DNA from 4 places in the Alkalihalobacterium alkalinitrilicum genome. Region 2 is predicted to be linked to each of the others. Evidence: riboswitches for the same ligand, from Rfam matches in the RefSeq annotation. Region 2 holds a riboswitch; each other region holds the start of a gene.
The links. A riboswitch is a leader RNA that binds a small molecule or an ion and turns the genes downstream of it on or off. The one in region 2 is predicted to bind lysine.
Positions count from the first base shown of each region.

Region 1: another riboswitch for lysine. It lies ahead of lysA (diaminopimelate decarboxylase); the one in region 2 lies ahead of BK574_RS18735 (transporter substrate-binding domain-containing protein).
Region 3: another riboswitch for lysine. It lies ahead of BK574_RS22615 (aspartate kinase); the one in region 2 lies ahead of BK574_RS18735 (transporter substrate-binding domain-containing protein).
Region 4: another riboswitch for lysine. It lies ahead of BK574_RS21025 (Na+/H+ antiporter NhaC family protein); the one in region 2 lies ahead of BK574_RS18735 (transporter substrate-binding domain-containing protein).

Region 1 is NZ_KV917368.1:2,257,818-2,261,017, forward strand. It holds gene lysA (diaminopimelate decarboxylase) at 1-1,301, opposite strand, end outside; lysine riboswitch at 1,399-1,577, opposite strand; gene BK574_RS10545 (spore germination protein) at 1,674-3,152, opposite strand; gene spoVAEA (stage V sporulation protein SpoVABEA) at 3,145-3,200, opposite strand, start outside.
Region 2 is NZ_KV917368.1:3,840,620-3,843,819, reverse strand. It holds gene BK574_RS18740 (amino acid ABC transporter permease) at 1-640, opposite strand, end outside; gene BK574_RS18735 (transporter substrate-binding domain-containing protein) at 691-1,494, opposite strand; lysine riboswitch at 1,602-1,783, opposite strand; gene BK574_RS18730 (M20/M25/M40 family metallo-hydrolase) at 1,992-3,200, shown strand, end outside.
Region 3 is NZ_KV917368.1:4,675,101-4,678,300, forward strand. It holds gene uvrC (excinuclease ABC subunit UvrC) at 1-1,701, shown strand, start outside; lysine riboswitch at 1,768-1,953, shown strand; gene BK574_RS22615 (aspartate kinase) at 2,061-3,200, shown strand, end outside.
Region 4 is NZ_KV917368.1:4,342,921-4,346,120, forward strand. It holds gene BK574_RS21015 (dihydrofolate reductase) at 1-131, shown strand, start outside; gene yunB (sporulation protein YunB) at 310-1,164, shown strand; lysine riboswitch at 1,365-1,537, shown strand; gene BK574_RS21025 (Na+/H+ antiporter NhaC family protein) at 1,737-3,200, shown strand, end outside.

The DNA.
Region 1 (3,200 bases), 1.6 Mb from region 2:
TTTAACGGTAAATCATAGCGAACTAAATCTTCGTACGTTTCTCTTTCTATAACTATCTGCACCTCTCCATCTTCAACGAAAATAACAGCTGGCCGCGGAATTCGATTATAATTATTCGCCATTGAATACCCATATGCCCCCGTACAGAAGACAGCCAAAATATCTTGGTGATTAGCTTGCGGTAACGGTAAATCCCAAATAAGCATATCACCACTTTCACAACATTTTCCAGCAATTGAATACTTCGCTTGAACTGAATCATTGGCACGATTAGCAAGTATTCCTTCATATTTGGCTTGATATAGTGCTGGACGAAGGTTATCAGTCATTCCACCATCTACAGATAAATAGTGACGAACATTAGGAATATCTTTTTGTGAGCCTAGAGTATATAACGTGGTTCCGGCGTCACCAACGAGTGAGCGACCAGGCTCAATCCAAATTTCAGGCATAGATAAGTTCAAGTTCTCTACATGTTTTTGAACAGCTTCAATCGTAGCCTTAACATAATCTCCTACTGGTAATGGCTCATCACCTTCGATGTAACGAATGCCGAAACCGCCGCCTAAATTTAATACTTTCAAATCAAAGTTTAATGTTTTGGACCAGCTTTCAATATAACTATAAAGCTTTTCAACCGCCATCACAAAACCAGTTGTTTCAAAGATTTGCGATCCGATATGACAATGAATTCCGAGTAGATCTAGCTCTTCACAATCCAGCGCCCATTCGATTGCTTGATTGACTTGGCCGCTTAATAAATCAAAACCAAACTTCGAATCTTCTTGCCCCGTAGTAATATAATCATGTGTGTGTGCTTCCACACCTGGTGTTGTTCTTAATAAAATAGATACTTTTCGTTGGTGTTGAACTGCAGCTCGCTTCAACAATTCTAATTCATAAAAATTATCAACAACAAAACAACCAATATTTGCTCGAACTGCCATATCTATTTCTTCAGGACTTTTGTTATTTCCATGAAAATGAACTCGTTCCATCGGAAAACCAGCAACCATTGCCGTATATAATTCCCCACCAGAAACAACATCCAAACTTAACTCTAGTTCATTTGCAAGTTGAACCATTGCAACGCAACTAAATGCCTTACTAGCATAAGCGACTTGATTCTTAACTCCTAATTCGTTAAAAGCCTTCTTAAACGCTTTCGCTTTCTCACGAATTAAAGCTACATCATAGACAAAAAGAGGAGTGCCATATTTGTTTGCAAGTTCAACTGTATCTAAACCACCAATTTCCAGGTGACCTAAGCCATTAATTTTACTTGTACCGTGTAAATGCATCGTTTCTCTCTCCTATCTTCACATCAACTAACCCCAAAAAACAGCTAATGTAGTTACACCAGCTGTTATGACCAAGCCATAGCAAGAGTAACCTCATTTATAGAATAGTACTCCACTGAAATTTCCAGTGACAGTGTATCATTTATTCAATAACACACCAGTAAAAGAATAGATGGTACTATCCCTTTACTTCGGCAAATCGACCTTTCTGTCTGTTTCATTGCTCCCATCTCGCTCATCAGACATACTCATTCTCACTGCACCTCTACCCCGTTTTCATAATGAAATGAGGGACTTATATAATTATTAGGTCCACTTTAACATAATCCTTACTAGGTGGCAATATTCTTTATTGTTAGTCTTTCTATACCTTTAAGGTTGTTTAATTGGATCTTTAGGACTCACGATACTAGGGCGGCGTTTAATTGAAGGTACTGAGACACGAACGAGTATTTGCCAAAACGCCGCAGGGTTAAATGGCATTAATGGCCATAAATATGGTTTATTTAACGATTTAATAGCTGTTAAAAATAAAATAAATAAAGTTGTGCCGATTACAAATCCAGGTAACTTAAAGATCGCAACGACAAATAATAAAACTAGTCTTGCGATTTTCATCGCAATTCCTAACTCATAACTTGGGGTAGCAAATGTTCCAATTGCTCCTAACGCGACGTAAAGAATAACCTCAGGTACAAAAAGTCCAACATTTATCGCAATTTCACCGATTAATAGTGCTGCGACTAAACCTAACGCTGTTGCTAATGGTGACGGGGTATGAATTGCCGCCATTCTCAATAACTCAATCCCTAGCTCGGCAAGCACCATTTGGACAAATATGGGAACATTTGTTGTTTCATTTGGACCGATAAAGTCTAACATTTCTGGTAATAAATTCGGTTGAATAACTAGAAGTAACCAAAGAGGAAGAATAAACATAGCAAGTACCATTCCCGCAAAACGTACCCATCTTAAGAACGTCCCAACTGCCGGAGCTTGTCGATATTCTTCCGCATGCTGGACATGATGAAATAAAGTAGTAGGTGTAATAATGACACTTGGTGATGTATCCACCATTATAAGAACATGACCTTCAAATAAGTGAGTTGCCGCAACATCTGGTCGCTCTGTATAGCGGACTAACGGAAATGGATTCGAGCCTTGTTTAACAATATATTCTTCAACCACTTTATCTGCCATAGTTAGTCCGTCTATTTCTATCGATTCTAACTCTTTTTTTATGATTTTAACTAGATCAGGGTCAGCAACATCTTCAATATACGAAATACAAATATCTGTTTTTGAGCGAACTCCAACTTGCATAATCTCATTTCTTAATCGCTCATCCCTAATTCGCCTACGTGTTAATGCTGTATTTTGAATGATATTCTCGGTATAACCATCGCGAGCTCCTCTTACCACTCTTTCTGTATCTGGTTCATCAGGTCCTCTTCCTGGATAACTTCGAACATCGATAACAAAGGCCTCATCTTCTCCTTCGAGAAGGATAAAGATTAAGCCAGATAACATTTGTGTAATTGCATCGTCTATCGTTTTAACCATTTCAACTTGTTGATGCATTAAATGGTTTTCAATTGCCTGTTTAACATTTGTCGTTTTTTCATTTCTTACATCAAGCTTGCTCAACTCTTTAAATATCTCAATAATATATTGGGTATCACTCAAGCCATTTACAAAATATACTTGTATTTGCTTTCCTAAAATATTGAATTTCCTAATACCTACATCGAAACTTGTTCCAATCCCTATGCGGTTTTTTATCGCAGTTTCATTATCAAAAATATTATTTGTAATCGGTTGTTTCTCTGGATTCAGTAACCGTTTACTCATGCTTCCATCCCCTCCGTTCTAAAATAATTTCTACTGCTTTCCTTGTAA
Region 2 (3,200 bases):
TCTCAATTCGATTTAAGATCTTCGTGAAAATTAACACAAGAATTAAATAATACATTCCGACTACAAAATATGTTTCAAAAGGCATGAAGTTTTCCCCTTGAACTTGTAAGGCTGTATTGAATAAATCAGTAACCGCTATATAAGCGACTAATGAAGAGTCTTTCAAGCCAATAATAAACTGATTCCCTAGTGGAGGGATCGCTCGTTTCAGTGCTTGAGGAAAAACAACTTTCCTCATTGCTAAAGGATACGACATCCCAAGGGATCTTGCCGCTTCCATCTGACCTTTGTCAATCGATTGAATCGCTCCTCGAAAAATCTCAGCTATATAAGCACCTGAGTGTAGTCCAAGCGCCAATGCTCCAGCCGTAAAATTATCAAGTAGAATAATGTTTGAAATTCCGTAATATAAAAACATAATTTGGACAATTAAAGGCGTTCCTCGAATAACACCAATATAGGCATCCGCAATTATATTTAATATTTTACTAGATGATATTTTAAATAAAGCAAAAATAATTCCAATGACGGTTGCAATGACTAAGGACACCGCTGTAATACCGATCGTAATCCAAGCCGCATTTAAAAACGATACACCGTGTCTAAGGAAAATATCTAAAATACTTTCAAAAAAGCCCATATCATTTCCTCCCTCCTATTAAGAAAAAAAGGCACGTGAATCACGCACCCTTATTTCATAATGTTCTCATCAAACCATTTCATACTGATTTCTTCGTACGTTCCGTCTTCTATCATAGAAGCAATTGCTTCATTTATTTGATTGATTAATTCTTCATTACCCTTATTTACAGCAACCGCGATTAAATCTTCATTTAATAAGTCACCAACAGGCTTAATATCTAACCCACGCTCATTCATCGCTGATAAACCAACAATTTTATCAGTAATGACTGCATCAATTCGGCCAACCGCTAAATCTTGAAGTGCATTAACATCACTTGGATATCCTTTAATTTTGTCAGAGATCTCTTCAGCCATATCTCTCCACGTACTCGATTGGATAACACCGATCGTTTTACCAACTAAATCATCAGTAGATTGAATTTCCTCTTCCCCTACATTAACAAACACTTGAGCCCCAGAAATATAGTATGGGTTCGTAAAGTCTACTTGTTCCATTCTTTCCTCTGTTGCCGTCATACTTCCGATAATAGCATCATAATGGTTCGCTCGAAGTCCTTGAATAATTGTCTCCCAAGGGTTGGTTACAGGATTAGGTTCAAGACCAATACGTATAGAAATCTCTTTTCCAATTTCCACATCAAATCCTGTTAATTCTCCATCTTTAGTGAAGTTTAACGGTGGATATAAACCACTCATTGCAAATGATAGCTGCCCATCATTGACTAGTTTCACTTCTGCAGTTGTATGTTCTCCACTAATTTCTGTTTCTGCTGGTTCCGTACTTGAACCGCATGCACTCATTGCCATCATAGCAATCGCAGCAACTACTGCAAATAATCCTTTTTTCATCATATAGCCCCCTAATAATTTCTAAAGTAAGTTGAAGGCAGATTTGGACATAAAAAAAACACCATGATAATTATACGGTGCCAAGAATTTACCCGCATCTAGTAACCTTCTAAGATAGCTCTTCACAACCACTAATAGTTGTGACAGTTCTGCTTCTATTTGAAAGCAGCCCCAATTTTTATGTACAGGCTTACATAAAAATTTCGGCAGTTTATCCTTTCATTTGTTCTCATCGATTACCTTATCTCAAACAAAATTACTCTTATAAACCGCGACCTCTACCCCATCCGTTATGATTGATGAGGATTTATATTTAGTTTTACGAAATAATTATTAAGTAAATAAAGACATTATTCAAGAAAAGTTTTATGGAAAGATTTCCTTGGAAATAACAGCAGAAAAACAACTTGACTTCCAACCTTGTTTTATTATATCAATAAATAGATATTATATTAGATTAATATTTATTCAGTATATGATAATGAAGGAGTGCCTTTATGTTATCTTGTCGTGATGAAGTTTTATTTTTAACAAATCAGCTTGTAAATATAGAAAGTATCGTAAATTCAGATGGAGAAAAAGAAATTAGTCAAGCCATTTACACCTTAGTTTCCTCTTTTCCGTATTTTATTAAAAACCCAACATTTGTGACCAAGCAAAAAACAATAGATGATGAACAAGAAAGGTATAATGTAATTGCTTTTGTTAAAGGAACGAAAAAGAAAAGTGATAAAACGGTCATTTTAATGGGACATATGGACACAGTCGGAATAGACGACTTTAATCAACTCAAGGATAAGGCTTGTTACCCAGAAGAGTTGATGAAAGCACTCAAAACAGAAGATCTCCCTCCTATGGTAGAGAACCATTTAAACTCAGGAGATTACTTATTTGGTAGAGGCGTACTTGATATGAAAAGTGGTGTAGCGAGTCATCTATATCTTCTAAAATATTACTCTGAACATCCTGAGGAGTTAGAGGGAAATCTCCTTCTTGTCGTAGAATGTGATGAAGAAGATGGCTCTCACGGGATTTTATCAGCCTTAAAAGAATTAAAAAGCTTAAAAGATGAACATCATTTTGATTATGTTGCTGCTATCAATTCAGATTTTGTTTCGCCTCGTTATGAAGGAGATGTGAATCGGTATATTTATAAAGGTACAGTTGGGAAATTACTCCCTTCCTTTTTTATCACTGGTGCCGAAACACATGTAGGTTCATGCTTTGAAGGAATTGACCCGAATTTTATTGCAGCAGAGTTAACGAAACAAATTAGTTATAATCCAGAATTATGTAATGAAGCTTTCGGTGAAACGACAGTACCTCCTGTTTCATTAAAACAAATGGATTTAAAACCAACATACACCGTACAAACGGCTCTTTCTGCTTATGTTTACTATAATTTCTTTATCCATTCGTGGTCACCAAAAGATGTATTATCGCTATTAAAAGAACAAGCTGAAATCGCCTTTGACAATGCTCTAAAAGAATTTAAGAGCAAATACCAACAATTCAGTCAAGCAAGTAATCAACCTTACTTTGAATTCCCATGGAAACCTAGAGTATTTACGTACGAGGAAATGAATCAACTCTTAATCGAAGAATACGGTTATGAGTATGTAAACCATATGAGTGAATTTAAAGAAAAATTATTACTAGATACAGAATTAGATACGAGAATGTTTGCAGCAAGAGTAGTTGAAGAA
Region 3 (3,200 bases), 830 kb from region 2:
TATGTTGGTAAAGCAAAGGTCCTTAAAAATCGAGTACGCTCATACTTTACTGGAACACATGATGCGAAAACACAACGGCTCGTAAGTGAAATAGCCGATTTCGAATATATTATTACATCATCTAATATTGAAGCACTCATACTGGAAATGAATTTAATCAAAAAACACGAACCTAAGTATAACGTAATGCTGAAAGATGATAAATCGTATCCGTATTTGAAGATTACGTCTGAAGAGCATCCCCGCTTAATTACGACACGTAATGTAAAAAAAGATGGAGGAAAATATTTTGGACCATATCCAAATGCAGGGGCAGCTACTGAAACAAAAAAGCTACTAGATAGGCTTTATCCTTTGCGAAAATGTAGTACACTACCAGACCGAGTTTGTCTTTATTATCATATTGGTCAGTGTTTGGCCCCATGTGTTCAGGAAGTAACGAAGGAACAAAATCAAGAAATGGTTCATGAAATTACAAGGTTTTTAAAATATGGACATGAAGCTGTCAAAAATCAATTGTTCGATAAAATGAATAAAGCAGCAGAAGAATTAAATTTTGAACGAGCTAAAGAGTTAAGAGATTTGATTCAACAAATGGAAATGGTCATGGAAAAACAAAAGATGTCGATCAATGATAAAGTCGACCGTGATGTATTTGCTTATGCGTATGATAAAGGGTGGATGTGTGTTCAAGTCTTTTTTGTGAGACAAGGGAAGTTGATCGAAAGAGATGTTTCCATTTTTCCATTCTATCAAGATCCACTTGATGACGTATTAACCTTTATTGGGCAATTTTATTTAAAAAAAGATCATGTGAAGCCAACAGAAATTCTCGTGCCTGAAGAAATTGAAGCTGACTTAGTTGAACAATTACTTTCAGTAAAGGTCGCGCAACCGAAAAAAGGAAAAAAGAAAGATCTCTTAAATTTAGCGACCAAAAATGCAGAAGTAGCACTAAAAGAAAAATTTACACTTATTGAAAGAAATGAAGAACGAACGATTAAAGCTGTTGAAAATTTAGGGAAAGCCCTCGGAATTTCAACACCTTATCGAATAGAAGCGTTTGATAATTCGAATATTCAAGGAACCGACCCCGTATCTGCGATGATTACTTTTGTCGATGGAAAGCCGAGTAAGAAGGATTACAGAAAGTATAAAGTAAAAGACGTTGAAGGACCTGACGATTATGCATCCATGCGAGAAGTCGTTTATCGTCGGTATTTGCGTCTTTTAAAAGAGAATGGTCCATTTCCTGACCTTATTGTTATTGATGGCGGAAAAGGACAAATTTCAGCCGCACAAAGTGTTTTAGAAGATCAATTAGGATTAACGATACCAGTGTGTGGTTTAGCGAAAGATGAAAAACATCGAACTTCTCAGCTACTAATGGGTGATCCTCCCGAAGTCGTTCCTTTAAAAAGAGATAGTCACGAATTTTATTTATTGCAGAGAATACAAGATGAGGTCCACCGGTTTGCAATAACATTTCACCGACAGGCTCGAAGTAAAACCCTTTTTTCATCTGTACTGGATGATATTCCAGGTGTAGGAGAAAAGAGACGAAGAAAGCTTTTGAAACACTTTGGTTCCATAAAAAAAATGAAAGAAGCAACGATAGAAGAATATAAAAAAATAGCCATCCCAGAAAAAATCGCTACCGAAATTTTACGTGTATTGAATAGTAACGATCAGAAAAAGTAATTGTCATATCGACTTTATTCTGCTAGAATAAGAACAACTAAATATACCGAACTTCTAATTAATTGAAGTGGTGGTAGAGGTGCGAAAACCAATAGTAAGCAAAGTGAGGGTGATGAGTTCAAAGACCTTTGCAGAAAGGGGAATTCGCCGAAGTGTTGAGAGTTACATCGCTCTTAATGCTGGACCTGTATTGAACAAGTGCAGGGCTGTCACGCAACCAACCCAAAAGTTGTGTGGAGAACTATCTCACGGAGCAAGGGAACAACTATTACCTTCTGGTATTCCAAGCAACGGTGAGGACTTATCCTTTTCTGTTGCTTTTTTTGTTTTCTTTCTCCCTAAATGAAAGGATGAAAAACATGTCAATTATAGTACAAAAATACGGTGGGACATCGGTTGGTTCTGTAGAACGAATCGAGCATGTTGCTGGCCGTGTGGCAAAGACGGTAGAACAAGGAAATCAAGTTGTTGTCGTAGTGTCTGCGATGGGTAAAACAACGGATCAATTAGTGACGTTAGCATCTGAAATATCAGACAAGCCGAGTAAACGTGAAATGGATATGCTGTTAACAACAGGGGAGCAAGTGACCATTTCTTTATTAGCTATGGCTCTTCAACAAAGAGGACTAGGAGCTATTTCAATGACCGGGTGGCAAGCTGGTATTGTAACAGAAGAAAACCACGGAAGCGCTCGGATTATCGATATCCAAACTGAGAAAATGGAAACTCAGCTTTCTTTAGGGAATGTGGTTATTGTCGCTGGATTTCAAGGATCTTCAGAACATGGAGAAATTACGACGCTAGGCAGAGGCGGTTCGGATACGACAGCCGTTGCGTTAGCCGCAGCATTGAAAGCAGAACGATGTGATATTTATACGGATGTAACAGGGGTATATACGACAGACCCTCGTTATATTGATGAAGCTAGAAAGTTACATTCAATTTCTTATGATGAAATGTTAGAAATGGCTAACTTAGGTGCGGGTGTTTTACATCCGAGAGCTGTCGAGTTTGCAAAAAATTATCAAGTGAAGCTAATGGTTGCTTCAAGTATAGTTGAAGAAGTAGGAACCTTAATCGAGGAGGAAGTTTCAATGGAACAAAATTTAGTCGTCCGTGGAATTGCATTTGAAAATGACGTAACGAAAATTACAGTTTCAGGTTTACCAAACGAAATAGGAACATTGTCCGACGTGTTTACATTATTATCAAACCATGGAATTAATGTAGATATTATTATACAAAATCAAATTGCTGAACAAAAATCAAGTGTTTCGTTTTCGACGAGTCGCTCATCGTTAGAAGAGACTTTATCTGTACTGAAAAAGCACCAAGAGGAACTTCAATTTGAAGAAGTAGTACATGAAGGGGATTTGGCCAAAGTGTCGATTATCGGTTCTGGGATGATTTCAAATCCTGGTGTAGCAGCGCAAATGTTTAAAATTTTAGCTGAACATGAAATTTTAATTAAAATGGTAAGTACATCTGAAATCAAAGTG
Region 4 (3,200 bases), 500 kb from region 2:
GTGATACGTTTTTTCCAGAATTCAACTTGAGCGACTGGCATGAGGTATCGCGAGAAAAAGGGATGAAGGATGAGAAAAATCCATATGATTACTATTTTTCGGTTTACGAAAAGAAGAGAAATACACAGTAAGCTTATATAATTGATGAAGGCGCCAAACAAGCAGCGGCACACCTGCCAATTACATGAATGTATTCCAATAAAATTTAACAACGATCTCTATTACTTAATGAAAATAAGGTTGTCCCATTAAAATTAAGGTCAAGGCCGTCCCCCTTTTGCATATATTTTTGCAAAGGGGGTTTTTAGAGTGGTTCGTTTTAGACAGCGTGGGGTATGGAAAGGCCCTCTCCTTAAAAGAAAAAGAGGGAACGGTTTCCTCTTTAATCAAAACAAAGGGAGTATGAAAGGTCCGCTTCCATTTCGTTATGTTCTGCTATTATCTTTTGTTATTTTTATAGTTCTCACCGCACAAGGTTTATGGCTAGTAGAAAAAGGAATTCGGCCGACGCTTATTCACATTGCGAAGACAGAAACACAAGTATTAGGTACAGAAGCCATTAATGATGCGATTTCTAAAAAAATTGTAGAACAATTAGATATGGATGAACTACTGATCATTGAGAGAGATCAAAATGGAGATATTACGTTAATCACATTTAACTCTTCGATTGCTACAAGAGTCATGTCAGAAGCAGTACAAAGGGTGCAAAAGTATTTACGTTTGATGGAGCAAGGAAGAGTTCATGAACTTGGTCTTCCGGATGGTGTGGAAGTAGAGTTTAACGAAGAAGTGTACACGCAAGATGGAATTATTTATACAATCCCTTTAGGGCAAGCGACCAATAACGCATTATTAGCTCATTTAGGACCGCAAATTCCTGTACGATTTACCGCAATTGGGGATGTAAAGGCTAATATGAGGCATGAAGTCGAGAACACAGGTATCAATAATACGATGTTATCTTTGTATGTTGACCTTCAAGTCGATGTCAAAATCGTTATTCCATTTGCAACCGATATGGAAGTCGTTAAGACATCCATTCCTATTGGTATGACGTTAGTTCCAGGGAAAGTTCCCGAATATTACAATGTCGGTGGAACAGGTCCTGCACCTACGTTTATACGAGAATCTGATATTCAAGATGCTGTGAACAATCAGTGATTGTTGAGAAAGGGTGAATTCTTTATATCACGATACCTTGTTCTGTTTGCGAGATGTGTATGACTAAGAGTTCACTCTTTTAAAAAATAGAGCTTTACTTATCCTAACTTTTAGAAAAAATTACAATTGGCGTTTTACTAGAATAATGATATACTATAGCGTGGTTAAAGGAAAGTGAATAATTACACCTCATCAGTGTACGATGAGGTAGAGGCGCAAGTGCCATTAGTAGTCAGTTGGAGGATGACAACTGGGAGGATTGACGAAAGGGAAACTTGCCGAAGTGAAGGATTGCGTCTACAAACCTTTGCTGGGGTTACATTGAATAAGTGTAACACTGTCACAGTAGGTACTGTGGAGAACTACTTTAGTTGATGGGGAGCCAGAAACTGTTTATTCGAGAGGCTTACTCAAAAAAAGAGTCACCATTTCAACTGTGAAGTGAGTTGGCGCTTAAGAGTAGGCCTTTTTTTGGTTCCATTTCAAAAACAATAAAGGAATAGAACGACATCGATTTTCGCCACCTTGACGTAAAATCGTGTTTGTTTATCCAAACAATAGGAGGCTGTCAGATGGAAGCATCAATTTGGTCATTAATTCCTCCAGTCCTAGCGTTAGTTATGGTTATTTTGACGAGACGTGTATTAATTTCGCTCGGGACAGGAATTATTGTCGGTGCGTTATTACTGAACGGATTTGATCCGATCGGGAGCGTAACGCAAATATTTAGTATTATTGCTGCTATTTTTTACGTGGATGGAGCAATCAATGATTGGGAACTTTATATTATCTTTTTCTTATTATTACTAGGAATGCTGGCTTCATTAGTCGCACTTTCGGGTGGAAGTCGTGCCTTTGGCGAATGGGCATTAAAGCGTGTAAAAACAAGAGTTGGCGCACAATTAGTAACGGTTGTTTTAGGTATTATTATTTTCATTGATGATTATTTCAATAGTTTAACGGTTGGTAATGTGAGTCGTCCGTTAACAGACCGTCACCGGATTTCACGTTCAAAATTAGCGTATCTCGTAGACTCAACAGCTGCACCAATGTGTGTTATTTCACCCATTTCAAGCTGGGGAGCATTTATCATTACGATTATCGCAGGAATTTTAGCTACACATAGTGTTACGCAATACGAGGCACTTCAAGCGTTTTTACTTATTGTACCCATGAACTATTATGCGTTATTTGCGGTGTTGCTTGTATTAGCAGTAGCCTTGCTTAAACTAGATTATGGTGCAATGAAAAAGCATGAAACATTAGCAATGGAAACAGGAGAGGTTTTCGATAAAACAAAAGGAACACCTCCTGGGGAGAATATGGACGTTCAACCTGTTGATAATGGCAAAGTAAGAGACTTAGTTCTGCCGATTGTAACCTTAATCATCGGTACGGTTCTTTTTATGATCATTACAGGGATACAAGGGACAGAAGGCGATGCAACGGTTCTTGAAATTTTTGAAAATACAGATGTTGCAGCGGCTCTTGTTTACGGTGGTTTACTAGGTTTAGCTGTTGCTGTTATTTTAACGATGATGAAAAAAGTGTCTGCACGTGATTTTGGTGTTGGATTATGGGCTGGGATTAAATCCATGTTACCTGCCATCTACATTTTAATTTTCGCATGGACGATTATTGAGATTATCGGTGATCTTGGTACGGGAGAGTATTTAGCATCCTTGATTGACGGCAATATTCCTGTTGCTCTTTTACCTGTGATTGTTTTTATTATTGCGGGTGCAATGGCCTTTTCAACAGGTACATCTTGGGGAACGTTCGGGATGTTATTACCTATTGCAGGGGATATCGCAGCCACGTTAGATATTACAATGTTATTACCGATGCTTGCAGCTGTATTAGCGGGAGCGATCTTCGGGGACCATTGTTCACCGATTTCAGATACAACGATCTTATCGAGTACGGGAGCAGGTAGTCATCACATTGACCACGTCATTACACAGCTACCTTATGCCATTCTTGTGGCCGTTATCTCGATTGTCGGTTTCTTAGTGCTTGGATTTACTGGGAGTATG